2 regions of the Catenuloplanes atrovinosus genome follow, and region 2 is predicted to be linked to the other one. Evidence: riboswitches for the same ligand, from Rfam matches in the RefSeq annotation. Region 2 holds a riboswitch; the other holds the start of a gene.
The links. A riboswitch is a leader RNA that binds a small molecule or an ion and turns the genes downstream of it on or off. The one in region 2 is predicted to bind ZMP and ZTP.
Positions count from the first base shown of each region.

Region 1: linked by a shared signal. The riboswitch ahead of J2S41_RS31710 (glycine hydroxymethyltransferase) and the one ahead of J2S41_RS13770 (bifunctional 5,10-methylenetetrahydrofolate dehydrogenase/5,10-methenyltetrahydrofolate cyclohydrolase) in region 2 are both predicted to bind ZMP and ZTP.

Region 1 covers NZ_JAVDYB010000001.1:7,114,473-7,121,402, reverse strand. The annotation lists gene J2S41_RS31735 (sulfatase-like hydrolase/transferase) at 1-148, shown strand, start outside; tRNA gene J2S41_RS31730 (tRNA-Arg) at 468-540, opposite strand; gene J2S41_RS31725 (LPXTG cell wall anchor domain-containing protein) at 1,023-2,330, shown strand; gene J2S41_RS31720 (hypothetical protein) at 2,388-2,651, opposite strand; gene J2S41_RS31715 (RNA-binding S4 domain-containing protein) at 2,666-2,875, opposite strand; ZMP/ZTP riboswitch at 2,926-3,018, shown strand; gene J2S41_RS31710 (glycine hydroxymethyltransferase) at 3,039-4,460, shown strand; gene J2S41_RS31705 (methyltransferase domain-containing protein) at 4,644-5,444, opposite strand; gene J2S41_RS31700 (glycosyltransferase) at 5,509-6,639, shown strand; gene J2S41_RS31695 (hypothetical protein) at 6,755-6,930, shown strand, end outside.
Region 2 covers NZ_JAVDYB010000001.1:3,069,148-3,076,077, forward strand. The annotation lists gene J2S41_RS13755 (EamA family transporter) at 1-60, opposite strand, end outside; gene J2S41_RS13760 (LysR family transcriptional regulator) at 131-1,054, shown strand; gene J2S41_RS13765 (maleylpyruvate isomerase family mycothiol-dependent enzyme) at 1,096-1,866, shown strand; ZMP/ZTP riboswitch at 2,030-2,111, shown strand; gene J2S41_RS13770 (bifunctional 5,10-methylenetetrahydrofolate dehydrogenase/5,10-methenyltetrahydrofolate cyclohydrolase) at 2,127-2,984, shown strand; gene J2S41_RS13775 (alpha/beta fold hydrolase) at 3,734-4,552, shown strand; gene J2S41_RS13780 (GNAT family N-acetyltransferase) at 4,570-5,916, shown strand; gene J2S41_RS13785 (hypothetical protein) at 6,411-6,930, opposite strand, start outside.

The DNA.
Region 1 (6,930 bases), 4.0 Mb from region 2:
CATCGTCGCCAAGGACCCGGCCGTCCTCGACCGCATCGCCTCCTGGAACTGGACCACCGGCCTCAAGCCCGCCCCCGACGCCCCGGTCTGGCCGATGGAATCCTTCCGCGACCACTTCCTTACCGCGTACGCCTCCGCAGGCCCCTGAGCCCGCCACTTCGCGACCATGATCGAGGTCTCCCTGGCCGCCCGCCGCCACATCCCACCCATGGTCGGCGCCACGATGCTCCGCCTGCACGCCCCCGAATCACTACATCTATAGCGGTCGCAAGCGGACCGCCCGGCCGGAGCGCACCACACCGGACCGCCGCACGGAGGCCGGCGGCGATCCGGCGGTACGGCCCGGAATCATCGGCGTCGATCCGGTCCACGCCAAACGCGCAGAGGTCGCCGCGAGCTGGGCCACCGGCCCCACGGATCGCGCCACGCGAAGATCCACCAGATGTGAATCAAGGCTGTGGCCAGGGTGCCCCCGGCAGGATTCGAACCTGCGACACACGGTTTAGGAAACCGTTGCTCTATCCCCTGAGCTACGAGGGCGCGGAAGGTCATGTTACCCGACCCGGGCCATGGCCGACGCTGCCCGCCGTCGGCCTGCTCCCGTGGCTGTACCGCAACTCCGCCGAAGCGGCCGTCGGGTGAACTCTTGCTTCGGCGCAAGTACCCACCGCGTCCATGCCGCTGCATTGAGTGCATGAAATGTCTCGGAATGATCTCAACAGATTAAGGGCATCCTAAAAGATTTCTTTGCTGCCGGGCGAATGGTTAATCTCAGTCGCGCCGCGAGCACGGCTTCCGTCCATGGCAGACGGTCGGCCACCTCGCGCGTCCCCCTCGACTCCATTCCGTAGGAAAAGGCGTAACCCTGCGTTGTGAGCGTCCACTGTGTTATGAGCCGCCGCCGGAGAGTGGCGCTCACCGCTGGGCCGTGAAGCAGCACCACTGAATCGGCATCACTCGGGGCGCGCCGACCGTCGAATCGGCGTGCCTCGCTCGTTCCCCTCTTTTGGAGCGTCGCACCCATGAAATCCGTCCCCCGTATCCGCCGCGTCGCCGCTCTCGCGGTCGGCGTGGTCCTCGGCCTGACCGGGCTGGCCACGGTCGGCTCCCCGGCCAGCGCCACCAGAGGGCACCAGCCCAGCTGCGTCACCCCCGAGCAGGCCAAGTATCAGCACACCTTCGACGGTCCGAAGGGCACCGCCAGCATCAAGCTGCTCAACGGCCCGCTCTGCGCGGAGCAGGCGTTCGCGCTGGTCTCCTACACGGCGCCGTCGGCCACGTTCGCCACGCCGCAGCACGTGCTGGACAGCTCGGTGAAGAAGTTCGTGCCGGCCACGGCGGGGCAGCTCAGCGTCAACAAGCTGGAGTTCAAGGTCGAGGTCCCGGAGTGCTTCACCCAGGTGGACTTCGTCTTCGGCGCGGACATCATCAACCCGCTGACCGACGGCAGTGACCGCTACAACAGCCGCAAGGTCGGCGAGAGCAGCGCGCCCGGCAACCGCTCCACGCCGAAGCCGGGTCAGCCGCAGCACGCCTGGTACAACGGCGGCTCCGGCACCTGCAAGGCCGAGCCCGCCGTCGAGCCGCTGCCGGACTGCACGGGCAACGTCGCGCTCAAGCTGATCAACCGCAGCACGCACAGCGAGACGTTCACGATCACCGCCGACGGTGGCTTCAGCAAGACCGAGACGCTGAAGGCCCGCCAGGAGCCCGCCACCGTCACCGTGCCGGCCGCGAACGCCAAGAACATCGTGGTCAGCTCGCGTGGCAAGGAGCTCTACCGCGGCGCCTGGAGCACCCCGGAGGACTGCCAGGTTCCCGAGGTCGGCACCCCGGAGGCCACCGTGGCCCAGACCTGCGAGGGCCTGAGCTTCACGGTCAAGAACCCGGAGAACGGCAAGGAGTTCACCGTCACCTTCACGCCGAGCACGGGCCAGCCGCAGACCATCACGGTGAAGCCGGGTCAGACCGCGCCGCCGGTGATGTTCCCGGGCTCCGAGGGGCTGACCGTCAAGGTCGATGGCGACCTGGACGCGCTGAAGGGCGAGGTCGCCTGGACCAAGCCGGCGGACTGCGGCGTCACCACCCCGCCGACCGGCACGCCGTCGCCGTCCCCGACCACCCCGGTGCCGACCGGCACGCCGGAGACGCCGGCCAGCCCGGGGCCGTCGACCACGCCGGTCGCGTTCACGCCGGGTGACGGCGAGCCGGAGCTGCCGCTGACCGGCGCGGCCGTCGGCTCGATCACCGCGGGCGCGATCGTGCTGCTCGCGGCCGGTGCCGGCCTGTTCCTGATGGCGCGTCGCCGGAAGCTGAAGTTCCAGGCCTGATCGCCGTAACGCACCCGGAGGGCGCGCCGACCGCTGCGGTCGGCGCGCCCTTTCGTCTCAGGCGGGCTGGGTGGCCGTGCCGGTGAACGCGCCGCCGGCCGACACCCGGACCGAGGCCTCCGTGCCGTCCGGCAGGCGCAGCGTGCCCTCGCCGGAGGGGAGCAGCAGGTCGGCGATCTCGCCGTCGCTGAGGTCGAGCGTGCCGGTCCAGGTGACGACGCCGGTGCCGGCGTCCCGGCGGGTACGGATGCTGGTGTGCTTGACGGTCTGCGCGGTGCCGTCGGAGGCGAACAGCGTGGCGCTGCCGAGGTAGGTGCCCATGGATCGAACCTACGCTAGGCCACCACCAGCGTGATGTCGTCACCCACCGTCACCACGTCGCCCTTGAAGAGCTGCCGTCCGCGCCGGTCCTCGGGCTCGCCGTTGACCGTGACGTCCTCGGAGCCGAGCAGGTACTTCACGTCCGAACCCGCCTCGATCACGTCTGCGAGCTTGAGGAACTGGCCCAGGCGGATCATGTCGGTGTTGATGGTGACCTCACGCATGAATTCATCATCGAGCCTGGCCGCGATCCGCGGGGCAGCGGGTATGCTCCGAGGCGGACCGTGACTGGCGCTGTCAGATGGATCAACCATCGGGGAGCGGTCCCGCCCACACCGGGCGTCTGCCGCGCGCCTGGGCCTCTTCCACCTGTGATAGGGAGGTCCAATGTCCGAGTTGAACGCCGAGTCGACCGCCTTCCGTGCCGCGCTCGAGGTCATCCGTTCCGTCGAGCCGCGAGTCGCCGACGCCATCGCGTCCGAGCTGACCGACCAGCGCGAGTCGCTCAAGCTGATCGCCAGTGAGAACTATGCGTCCCCGGCCGTGCTGCTGGCCATGGGCAACTGGTTCTCCGACAAGTACGCCGAGGGCACCATCGGGCGCCGTTTCTACGCCGGCTGCCAGAACGTCGACACCGTCGAGTCCGTCGCCGCGGAGCACGCCAAGGCCCTGTTCGGCGCGCCGCACGCGTACGTGCAGCCGCACTCCGGCATCGACGCGAACCTGGTGGCGTACTGGGCGATCCTGGCCGACCGGGTCGAGCAGCCGTACCTGGCGAAGCTCAAGAAGACGCAGGTCAACAGCCTGACCGACGCCGAGTGGGCCGAGCTGCGCGCCGCGTTCGGCAACCAGCGCATGCTAGGCATGTCGCTCGACGCCGGCGGCCACCTCACCCACGGCTTCCGGCCGAACATCTCCGGCAAGATGTTCGACCAGCGCTCCTACGGCGTCGACCCGGCCACCGGCCAGATCGACTACGACGGCCTGCGCGAGATCGCCCGCGACTTCAAGCCGGCCGTGATCGTGGGCGGCTACTCCGCGTACCCCCGGAAGGTGAACTTCCGCGTCATGCGGGAGATCGCGGACGAGGTCGGCGCCACCTTCATGGTCGACATGGCGCACTTCGCCGGCCTCGTCGCCGGCAAGGTCTTCACCGGCGACTTCGACCCGATCCCGCACGCGCACATCGTCACCACCACCACGCACAAGAGCCTGCGCGGCCCGCGCGGCGGCATGGTGCTCTGCCAGCCCGAGCTGGCCGAGCAGGTCGACCGCGGCTGCCCGATGGTGCTCGGCGGCCCGCTCGCGCACGTCATGGGCGCCAAGGCCGTCGCGCTCGCCGAGGCCCGCCGCCCCGAGTTCGCCGACTACGCGCAGCGCATCGTCGCCAACAGCCAGGCGCTCGCCGAGGGCCTGCTCCGGCGCGGCGCCACCGTGGTCTCCGGCGGCACCGACAACCACCTGGTGCTGATCGACGTCGACAAGTACGGCCTCACCGGCCGCCAGGCCGAGCAGGCGCTGCTCAACTCCGGCATCGTCACCAACCGCAACAGCATCCCGCAGGACCCGAACGGCGCCTGGTACACCTCCGGCATCCGCGTCGGCACCCCAGCCCTCACCACCCGCGGTCTCGGTACGGCGGAGATGGACCAGATCGCCGACCTGATGCACACGGTCCTGTCCCAGACCACGCCGGACCCCGACTCCAAGGCCAGGTTCCACCTCGACCCGGCCGTCGCCGACCGCGTGTCCAAGCAGGCCACCGAGCTGCTCGCACCGTTCCCGCTCTACGGCGCGGTCTCGCTGTAAGCCCACCCGGAAGGCCCGCTCCCGCGTACCGGTGAGCGGGCCTTTCGCTTGCCCATCACCATCAGAATTCCTTTCTGCCCGCTCCCGGCGTGGTCGCGGTCCGCAAGCTCGGAGCGGGCACCGGTCGGCCGTGGCCGGCCTCCCTGCCGGATCCGCGGGTGCGCAAACCCGGTGCCGGTCCGGTCAGGCGTGGCAGAGAATCTCGCCGTGGAGGACGGTGAACCAGCCGTCGGGGGAGTCGGACCAGCGGCGCCAGCCGGCGGCGAGGCGCTGGAGGTCGGCGGGGGTGACGGTGCCGGCGGCGAGGAGCTGGCGGGCCATCGCGGACTCGACGATCCGGTCCGCCCACATGCCGCCCCACCAGCGGCGGTCCTCGTCGGTGGCGTAGCACCAGACGCCGGCGCCGGGGGTGATGGTGGTGAAGCCGGCGGCGCGCGCCCAGGAGAGCAGGCGGCGGCCGGCGTCGGGCTCGCCGCCGTTGGCGCGGGCGGTGGCGCGGTAGAGCGCCAGCCACTCGTCCAGTTCGGGGACGGCGGGGAACCAGGCGAACCGGTCGTAGTCGCTGTCCCGGGCGGCGACCACGCCGCCGGGGCGGCAGACGCGCCGCATCTCGGCGAGCGCGCGGACCGGGTCGGCCACGTGCTGGAGCACCTGGTGGGCGTGGACCACGTCGAACGCGTCGTCCGGGAAGGGGAGGTCGTGCACGTCCGCGACCGCGAAGTCGACCGTGGTCACCCCGCGCGCCGCGGCCTCGGTGCGGGAGAGCGCGAGCGCGTCCTCGGTGAGTTCGATGGCGGTGACCCGGCCGGGCGCGACCAGCGCGGCGAGGTCCATGGTGATGGTGCCGGGGCCGGCGCCGACGTCCAGCAGCGACTGGCCGGCGCGCAGGTGCGGCAGCAGGTAGGCGGCCGAGTTGTCCGCGGTGCGCCAGCGATGTGAGCGCAGCACCGATTCGTGATGACCGTGCGTGTATACGGCTGACATACCCCGACGATAGGCCCCGCTTCTCGTATTGCGGGAAGCATCTCCCAGATAATAAGATCGAATGATGCGCATCCTGTTCTCGTTCGTGGGCGGTGCCGGGCACTTCCTGCCGCTGACGCCGATCGCCCGGGCCGCCCGGGCCGCCGGTCACGACGTGGCGCTGTCGGCCGGGCCGCGCATGGTCGACACGGTCCGGCGGGCCGGCTTCGAGGTGCTGGACAACGGCGCTGCGGACGCGCCCACGCCCGAGCGGCGCGAGCGGCTGCCGTTGGCGCCGCTGGACGAGGCTCGGGAGCGGCGGGTGGTCACCGACATGTTCGTCCGTAAGGCCGGGCCCGACCGCGCCGCCCGGCTGCTGACCCAGGCGGCCGAGTGGCGGCCGGACCTGATCGTCTGTGACGAGGTCGACTACGGCGCCATGATCGCGGCGGAGCGGCTGGGCATCCCGCACGCCACCGTGGTGGTGCTCGCGGCCGGGTCGTTCGTCCAGGACGGATACGTGGCCGAGGCGATCGACGAGGTGCGCGCGGAGTTCGGGCTGCCGCCGGACGGCGGGCTCGCCATGCTCGGCCGCCACCTGGTGCTGGAGCCGGTGCCGCCGGGCTTCCGCGACCCGGCGTTCCCGCTGCCCGCGACCGGCCACGCGATCCGCCCGGCCGAGACCATGCCCCCGATCGCCGAGGGCGGCGACCGGCCGCTGATCTACTTCACGCTCGGCACGGAGTTCAACATCGAGTCCGGCGACCTGTTCGAGCGGGTCCTCGCCGGGCTGCGCGACCTCCCCGCCGACCTGGTGATGACCGTGGGCCGCCACCTCGACCCGGCCGTGTTCGGGCCGCAGCCGGCGCACGTGCGGATCGAGCGGTTCGTGCCGCAGGACGAACTGCTGCCCCGCTGCGACCTGGTCGTCTCGCACGGCGGCTCGGGCAGCGTGCTCGGCGCGGTGGCGCACGGGCTGCCGATGCTGGTGGCGCCGATGGGCGCGGACCAGCCGGACAACGCGGTTCGCGTGGCCGCGCTCGGCCTCGGCCGCGTGCTGGACGCGGAGACCGTCACGCCGGAGCGGGCCGCCGCCGAGGCCGCGGCCGTGCTGGCCGGCCCGGGCTGCCGCGACACCGCCCGCGCGCTGCGCGCCGGCTGGGCGGCGCTGCCCGGCCCGGCCGCGGCGGTCCGCCTGCTGGAGTCGATTGCCTGATCGTTTCCGGTCGCGCACGCACCGCGTACCCCCGCCGGAGTTTGATGAGTTTTGGTCTGTTTTCTGACGTGGGAATCGGTTGCCGTCAAGACGTCTTGACGGGCACGCTGGAGCCATGCCTGCGCCGGATGATCTCGAGTACGAGTACACCCTGCTGACCGCCGTGGCCCGGTACGACACTCTGCGCACCCGCGACGCACTGGCCTCGGCCTCGTCCTCGCTCGACGAGACCCCGCTCGACCCCGACCTGGCGCCGCTGTCCAAGGAGGAGGCGCTGGAACTGCTGGCACT
Region 2 (6,930 bases):
CGCGAACAGCGGCGCCAGCCCGAAGCCGGTGGCCGAGACCAGGCACAACACGAATCCCACCCGGTCACGATAGGAAGTGCCGATCTAGAGAGGTAGCCTTGGTTTCCTTCACCGGCCGAAGGAAATCCCTATGGTGACGCTGCATCAGCTGCGCTGCTTCCTCGCGACCGTCGACCACGGGTCGTTCACCGCCGCCGCGGCCGCGCTCGGCTACGCCCAGCCGTCGCTGTCCGAGCAGGTCAGGCTGCTGGAGGCGGGCCTGGACGCGCGGCTGTTCCGGCGCGCCGGGCGAGGGCTGACGCCGACCGAGGCGGCGCTCGCGCTGCTGCCGCACGCCACCGCCGCGCTCGCCGCCGTCGACGCCGGCACCCGCGCGGTCGCCGGGGTCCGCGAGGTGCTGACCGGCACCGTACGGTTCGGCGTGTTCGGCACCGCCCGCCTCTACCTCGGCGCCGGCCTGGTCGCCGACGTGCTGGAACGGCACCCCGGCATCCGGCTGGAACTCGCCGGCCTCAACTCCGCGCAGATCGCCGCCCAGTTGCGCCGCGGCACGCTGGAGGCCGCGGTCATCGCGCTGTCCGCCTCCTCCACGCAAGGGCTCGCGGTCACCCCGGTCATGCGCGACGAACTGGTCTACGTCAGCGCGGACCCGGAGCGGCTCGCCCAGGCCGTCACGCCCGCCCGGCTGGCCACCGCGCCCCTGGTGCTGCCGGACGTCAGCTTCCGCGACGACGACTCCACCCGCCGGATGCTCGCCCGCGACCTCCAGGCGGCCGGCCACCAGCTGACCACGCGCGTCGAGGTCGAGGACCCGGAGACCGCGCTGGAGATCGCCGCCCGCGGCATCGCGGACACCGTGACCTGGCGCGGCGTGCTGCGCGCGCAGGGTGACCGGTTGCCCGACCGTCTCGGCTGGACCCCGCTGCGCCCCAGGCGACACGAAACCTTCGCGATCGCCCACCGCCCCGACACGGTGCTCTCCCCCGCCGTGCGCGCGGTCGCCGACCTGGTCGCGGCGCGGATGCGCGCGCTCGACGTCCAGGTGCGCGGATGACCCCTGGCCGTGACCGTCCGTACCCCGGTAGGTTTTTCGGAATGAGCACGGAGCTGGGCCTGGACTACGCGGGACACCTGAGCGCCCTGCGCGGCGCCGTCGGCCGCCTGGTCGACCTCGTGGCCGACGCCGACCCCGCCACCCCGGTCCCGGCCTGCCCCGGCTGGGACCTCGGCACGCTCTCCGGTCACATCGGCGCCACCCACCGCTGGGCCGAGGCCATGGTCGCCTCCGGCATGCCGCGCCGGCTGCCGTTCGAGGCGTTCGCCGCCGAGGTGCCGCACGACGCCGGCGAGCTCACCGTCTGGTTGCTCATCGGCGCCCAGCGGCTGCTGGCCACGCTCGAGTCGACCGATCCCGACCGCCCGGTCTGGACCTTCGGCCACGACCGCCGTGCCGCCGGCTGGCCCCGCCGCATGCTGCACGAAGCCGTCGTCCACGGCCTCGACGCGGCCGAGGCGCTGCGGCAGCCGTCCCGCGTCGACGCGGCCGTCGCCCGTGACGGCATCGAGGAGTTCCTCGGCGCGATGCTGCACCACCCGACCATCCAGCGCCGCCTGATGCCCGACGGCGGCGAACCGCTCACCGGCACGCTCATCCTCGCCGCCGCCGACACCGGCGAGATCTGGCGCGTCGACCTCGGCGGCGCCACCCCCCGCTGGCGCCGCGTCACCAGCACCGCCGACGGCGACGCGGTCGTTCTCGGCGGAATCGCGGAGCTCTACCTCTACCTGTGGCACCGCATCCCGGCGCCGACCGTCATGGGTTCGCCGGACCTGGTGGCGCAGTGGTCCCGGGCGACCACCCTGTAGAGGCCATTCGATCTGCCCGCTTCCGGCGTGGCCGCGGTCCGCACGCTCCCGCGGGCACCGGTCGTCGCTGGCGCTCCTCCCTGCCATTCCCGCGGGTGGTCACGGTCAAGACCGAACGCGGGTGACGGGATTGGCGTGGCCAGGTGCTCATGGTGCATATTGGGACGCGACAGCGACTGGCGGCACGGGGATGGCAGCGACCATCGGGGAGCTCGTCGTGGGAGTCGACCGCCTGGGCGCCCACGGTTTGCAGGAGTCTCATGTCTGCCCGACTTCTTCCCGGTAAGCCTGTCGCCGACGCCGTCCTGGAGGACGTGACCGCCCGCGTCGCCGCGCTCAAGACCAAGGGCGTCACGCCCGCGCTCGCCACGATCCTGGTCGGCGACGACGACGCCAGCGCCGGATACATCCGGATCAAGCAGAAGCAGGCCGGCGAGCTCGGCTTCGTCTCCCCGCACGCGCACCTGCCCGGCGACGTCACCCAGGCCGAGTTGGAGCGCGTGATCCGCGGCTTCAACGACGACAAGGACGTGCACGGCCTGCTCGTGCAATACCCGATCCCGAAGCACCTCGACTACGACCGGGCACTTCAGGTGATGGACCCGGACATGGACGTCGACGGCCTGCACCCGCTGAACATGGGCCGGCTCGCGCTCGGCCTGCCCGGCCCGCTGCCGTGCACACCCGCCGGCATCGAGGCGCTGCTCGCGCACTACGACATCCCCGTGTCCGGCCGTGAGGTGGTCATCCTCGGCCGGGGCGCCACACTCGGCCGCCCGCTCGCGATGCTGCTGGCCCAGAAACGCCCCACCGCGAACGCCGCCGTGACCGTGGTCCACACCGGCGTGCCGGACTGGGCCCGGTACACGCAGCGCGCCGACATCCTGATCGCCGCGGCCGGCGTACCCGGGATCATCCAGCCCGAGCACGTCAAGCCCGGCGCGGTCGTCATCGGCGGCGGCGTCCGCTACGAGGGCCGCCGCATCCTCCCCGACGTGGACGAGACCTGCGCCGACGTCGCCGGCGCGATCACCCCACGGGTCGGCGGCGTCGGCCCCACCACGGTCGCGATGCTCTTCCGCAACGCGGTAGCGGCGGCGGAACGCGCCACGGCCTGAAACGCCACGATCATGTGCCGGGCGCACACGCCGTACCCCGGCACATGATCGTCCGTCCCGCCGCCGCCCGCCCGCCGGTGCGGTCGCGGGTGGTGACCCGCTTCCAGCGCAACATGCCCGCCCGCCCGTCGTGCGGTCGCGCCTGGTGAACGCTCGCAGCGCACACCACGAGGACATGATCGTCCCGCCCGCCCGCCCGCCTGCCTGCCGGTGGGGCGTGGTGACCCGCTCTCAGCGCAACACGCCCGCCCGCCCGTCGTGCGGTCGCGCCTGGTGAACGCTCGCAGCGCACACCACGAGGACATGATCGTCCCGCCTGCCCGCCGGCCGGTGCGGTGGCGGGTGGTGACCCGCTTCCAGCACAACATGATCGTCTGGCCCGCTCGCCCGCCGGTGCGGTCGCAGGTGGTGACCGGTCGCAGCGCACACCACGGGGAGCGGCGTCAACCGCCGCACACCGGGGAAATCGCGCGATCGCTCCGGCCCGCAGCAGCATGATCGCGGGCGTGATCCGCTCGCCCGGCGCACCCCCGGCGCAGCGCTGACCGGCATACATCGGCGGAACCGCGTTGGCCGGAGGCGGTCGGCGGCAGCCGAATCGCGGTCCTGGTTCTCCGTCCGGCGTGCACGGCCGGGTGGCGCTGACGGGTGATGCCGGCCGGCACGCACATCGCGAATCCGGCTCGCCCGCGGACATCGCCGTGCCCACCCCGGCGGGAATCGTCATTGTGACCGGTAGCGTCGGCGTCATGCTGCACTACGACACCACGCAGGAGGACGGGGAGCCGATCGTCGCGCTGTCCGGTGGCGCCGCACGGCACCCGGAGTACCTCGGTGACCTCGCGGGTATCGGCGCGAACGGGTTCCGGCTGGTGATCCCGCATCTGCGCGGGATCGGGCTATCGTCCGGCCTGGAGCCGGCATCGTTCTGGGAACAGGCGGCGGACCTGGAGGAACTGCGGCTCGCGCTCGGCCGCGAGCGGCTGATCATCGCCGGGCACTCCGCCGGCACCCGCCTGGCGATCGCCTACGCGGCACAGTATCCGCAGCGTGTCGCCGCGCTGGTGCTGATCACGCCGCCGTCGACCTGGCTGGTCCCGGTACCGTCCGATGCCGACACGCTGATCGCGCCCCGCCGCGGCGACCCGGCCGTCGATGACGCGCTCGCGCTGTGGGCCGGCGGTCCACCCGCACCCACCGGTGACGACGCGGCCGACGACGTGACCCTCAACGCGTGGTTCCGCGGTGCCGCACCGGTCACGTACGCGCGGTGGGGAGCGACGGAACAGGCCCACGCGCTGGTCGGCGACGTCAGCGCGCGAGCGGCCCGCGCCTACTTCGCCGAGACCCCGCCGGACCTGCCCGCCCGCCTCGCCGCGGTCACCGCGCCAGTGCTGGTCGTGGCCGGCGCGGTCGACTACGCGGTCGGGCTGGCCCCGGTGCAGGCCGTCGCGGGCCTGTTCCCACACGGACGAACGGTCACGATCCCGGACTGCGGCCACTATCCGTGGGTGGAACGCCCGGACGAGTTCCGCACCGCCGTCGACGCCTTCCTGGCATCGCTGTGAGGGACCTTCACACGGCGGTGGGCTGCGAGCCGGTCGAGTGGAACCCGAACCAGACCCGCGACTGGTGGCGATCGTGGACCGCGTCGGACCGCGCATCCGGCACGGAGTTCCGCGTCCTGGCCCGCGACGCCTCCGACGGTTGCGTGGCCCTGTGGCTGATCGACGCGAACCCCCCGGTCGTCTACCTCGGCTCGGACGGCCTGGCCGCCGTGATCGCCACCGATGTGGACGATTACGCGGCCCTGCTGGCATCCGGAGTGTCACCGTCGGACGCGGCCCGGCTATCGTCGTCGCAGCCTCCGGCAACGGCGGCGCCGGCAGACCCGGCCGACTTCGTGGAGCCGTCCGCCGAGGGGACCTGGCCCTCGCCCCCGCGACGTACCGCAACACCGGTGCGATCACCAGACCGGGCGGAACCGTCGGCCGCAGCCACCCGACCGTCGTCGCAGCCTCCGAAGGCAGAGACAGAGCCGGTGCGGCCATCCGCCGACGCGGCCGGGCCGTCGTGGCCGCAGCCTCCGCAACCGGCGGCACAGACTGCGGAGCCGGTGGGGCCATCCGCCGACGTTGCCGGACCGTCGTGGCCGCAGCCTGCGGAACCGGCGGTGAAGGCCGCAGAGCCGGTGGAGCCGTCCGCCGAGGCAGCAGGGCCGTCGTGGCCGCAGCCTGCGGAACCCACGGCCCAGGCCGCAGAGCAGGTGGAGCCGTCCGCCGAAGCGGCAGGGCCGTCGTGGCCGCAGCCTGCGGAACCCACGGCCCAGGCCGCAGAGCAGGTGGAGCGATCCACCGAAGCGGTAAAGGTTGATCCGCCGGTCACCGCGGGCCCTCACCGGGCAGTCCGCGCCGGCCGGCCGGCTCTGCCGTCCGTGCGGGCCGCGCAGGCGGCATATCCGGAGTTCCCGGCGTACGCCGCACGGTTGATCCCATCCCCCGCGATCCGCCTCGCCGACGCCGGTGATGCCGCGACGCTGCAGGAACTGATCGCCACCATGGGCTACGACGTGCCGGCCGCGGAGATCACCTCCCGGCTCGGTGGGCTGCTCGGCGAATCGAACGTCGTCTACGTCGCCGTCACCGACCGGGTCGTCGGCTGGGTCCACGTCCTGATCGGTCACAGTCTCATCGTCGGCACCCGCGCCGAACTCGGCGGGCTCGCCGTCTCCGCCGACGCCCAGCGCACCGGAGCCGGCGCCGCACTGCTCGCCACCGCCGAGCGCTGGGCCACCAGACACGGCGCGACCAGCATGTACGTCCGATCCGGCAGTGACCGGACGGCCGCGCACGCCTTCTACCACCGGCACGGCTACACCACCCGCAAGACCCAACTGGCGCTCACCAAACCGCTGCCCGCGTCCTCAGGCTGAGTCACCACCACGTCGCCGGATCTCCGGGCTCTGGGAGAACCGCGCGCGGCCACGACGCTCGGTGCACGTAATCGCCGCCCACCGGCTGCGGCCGAGGCGCCATCTCGCCGCACCAAGATCGCCGCCGGGTGCTGCCGGAGGAGGGAGGGCGGCCGGCCGAACACCGCATCGCGCTGCCTCCTGAAACACCGCCCGGCAGGACCTGCCCATCCCGTCGCCGCCGCAGATCGACGCTGGCGGCCGCGCCGGTGATCGCGCCGAGAGCCCGGTCAACCGAGAACCAGCGTGACCGTCGCGTCGCTGCCGGAGACCGGCACCGGTCCGCGCCGGTGATGGCCGCCGGGAGTCCGTCAGCCAAGAGTCAGCGTGACGGTCCCGTCGGCGCCGGTGCGACGATCGCGTCCGGAGCAGGTCAACCAACAGCCCGCGTGACCGTCCCGTCGCCGCCGGAGACCGCGCGCGGGCCGCGCCGGTGATGGACGCAGGGAGTCCGGTCAGCCGAGTGTCAGCGTGACCGTTCCGTCGTCGGCGAAGGTCGCGGAACCGGTCACGTTGAACTCGATGGTGCCGGTCCGCTCGGTGCCGTCCAGCATCGAGGCGCGGTAGTCGACGGTGCCCGAAGACGTGGTGACCACCTCGGATCCGTGCAGGTCCACGTGAGGCGGGCGGCGCAGATCGTACGTCACCCGGTCGACCATGACCAGCTGCGTGCCGGCCAGGTCGAACGGGCAGTCGGTCATGAACGGGTCGGTGCGCGCGGTGCACGCGGACAACCCGGCCTCCAGGGCGTCGGTGATCCGGTCACGCGCGGACGCGGACAGCACCGGCTCCGCAGCGACTTCGGCCGTCCCGCCGAGCACCACCACAGTCGTCCGTGTGGCCCGGTAGGTGTCGGACGGGTCGGCGACGGCCAGCGGATAGCGGGCCGGGAACGCCGGGAGCATCCGCCCGGCCGATACCGTGACGCCCGCGACCGTGACCGGCATGCCGGCATCGGTCACGGAGACCGCGCCG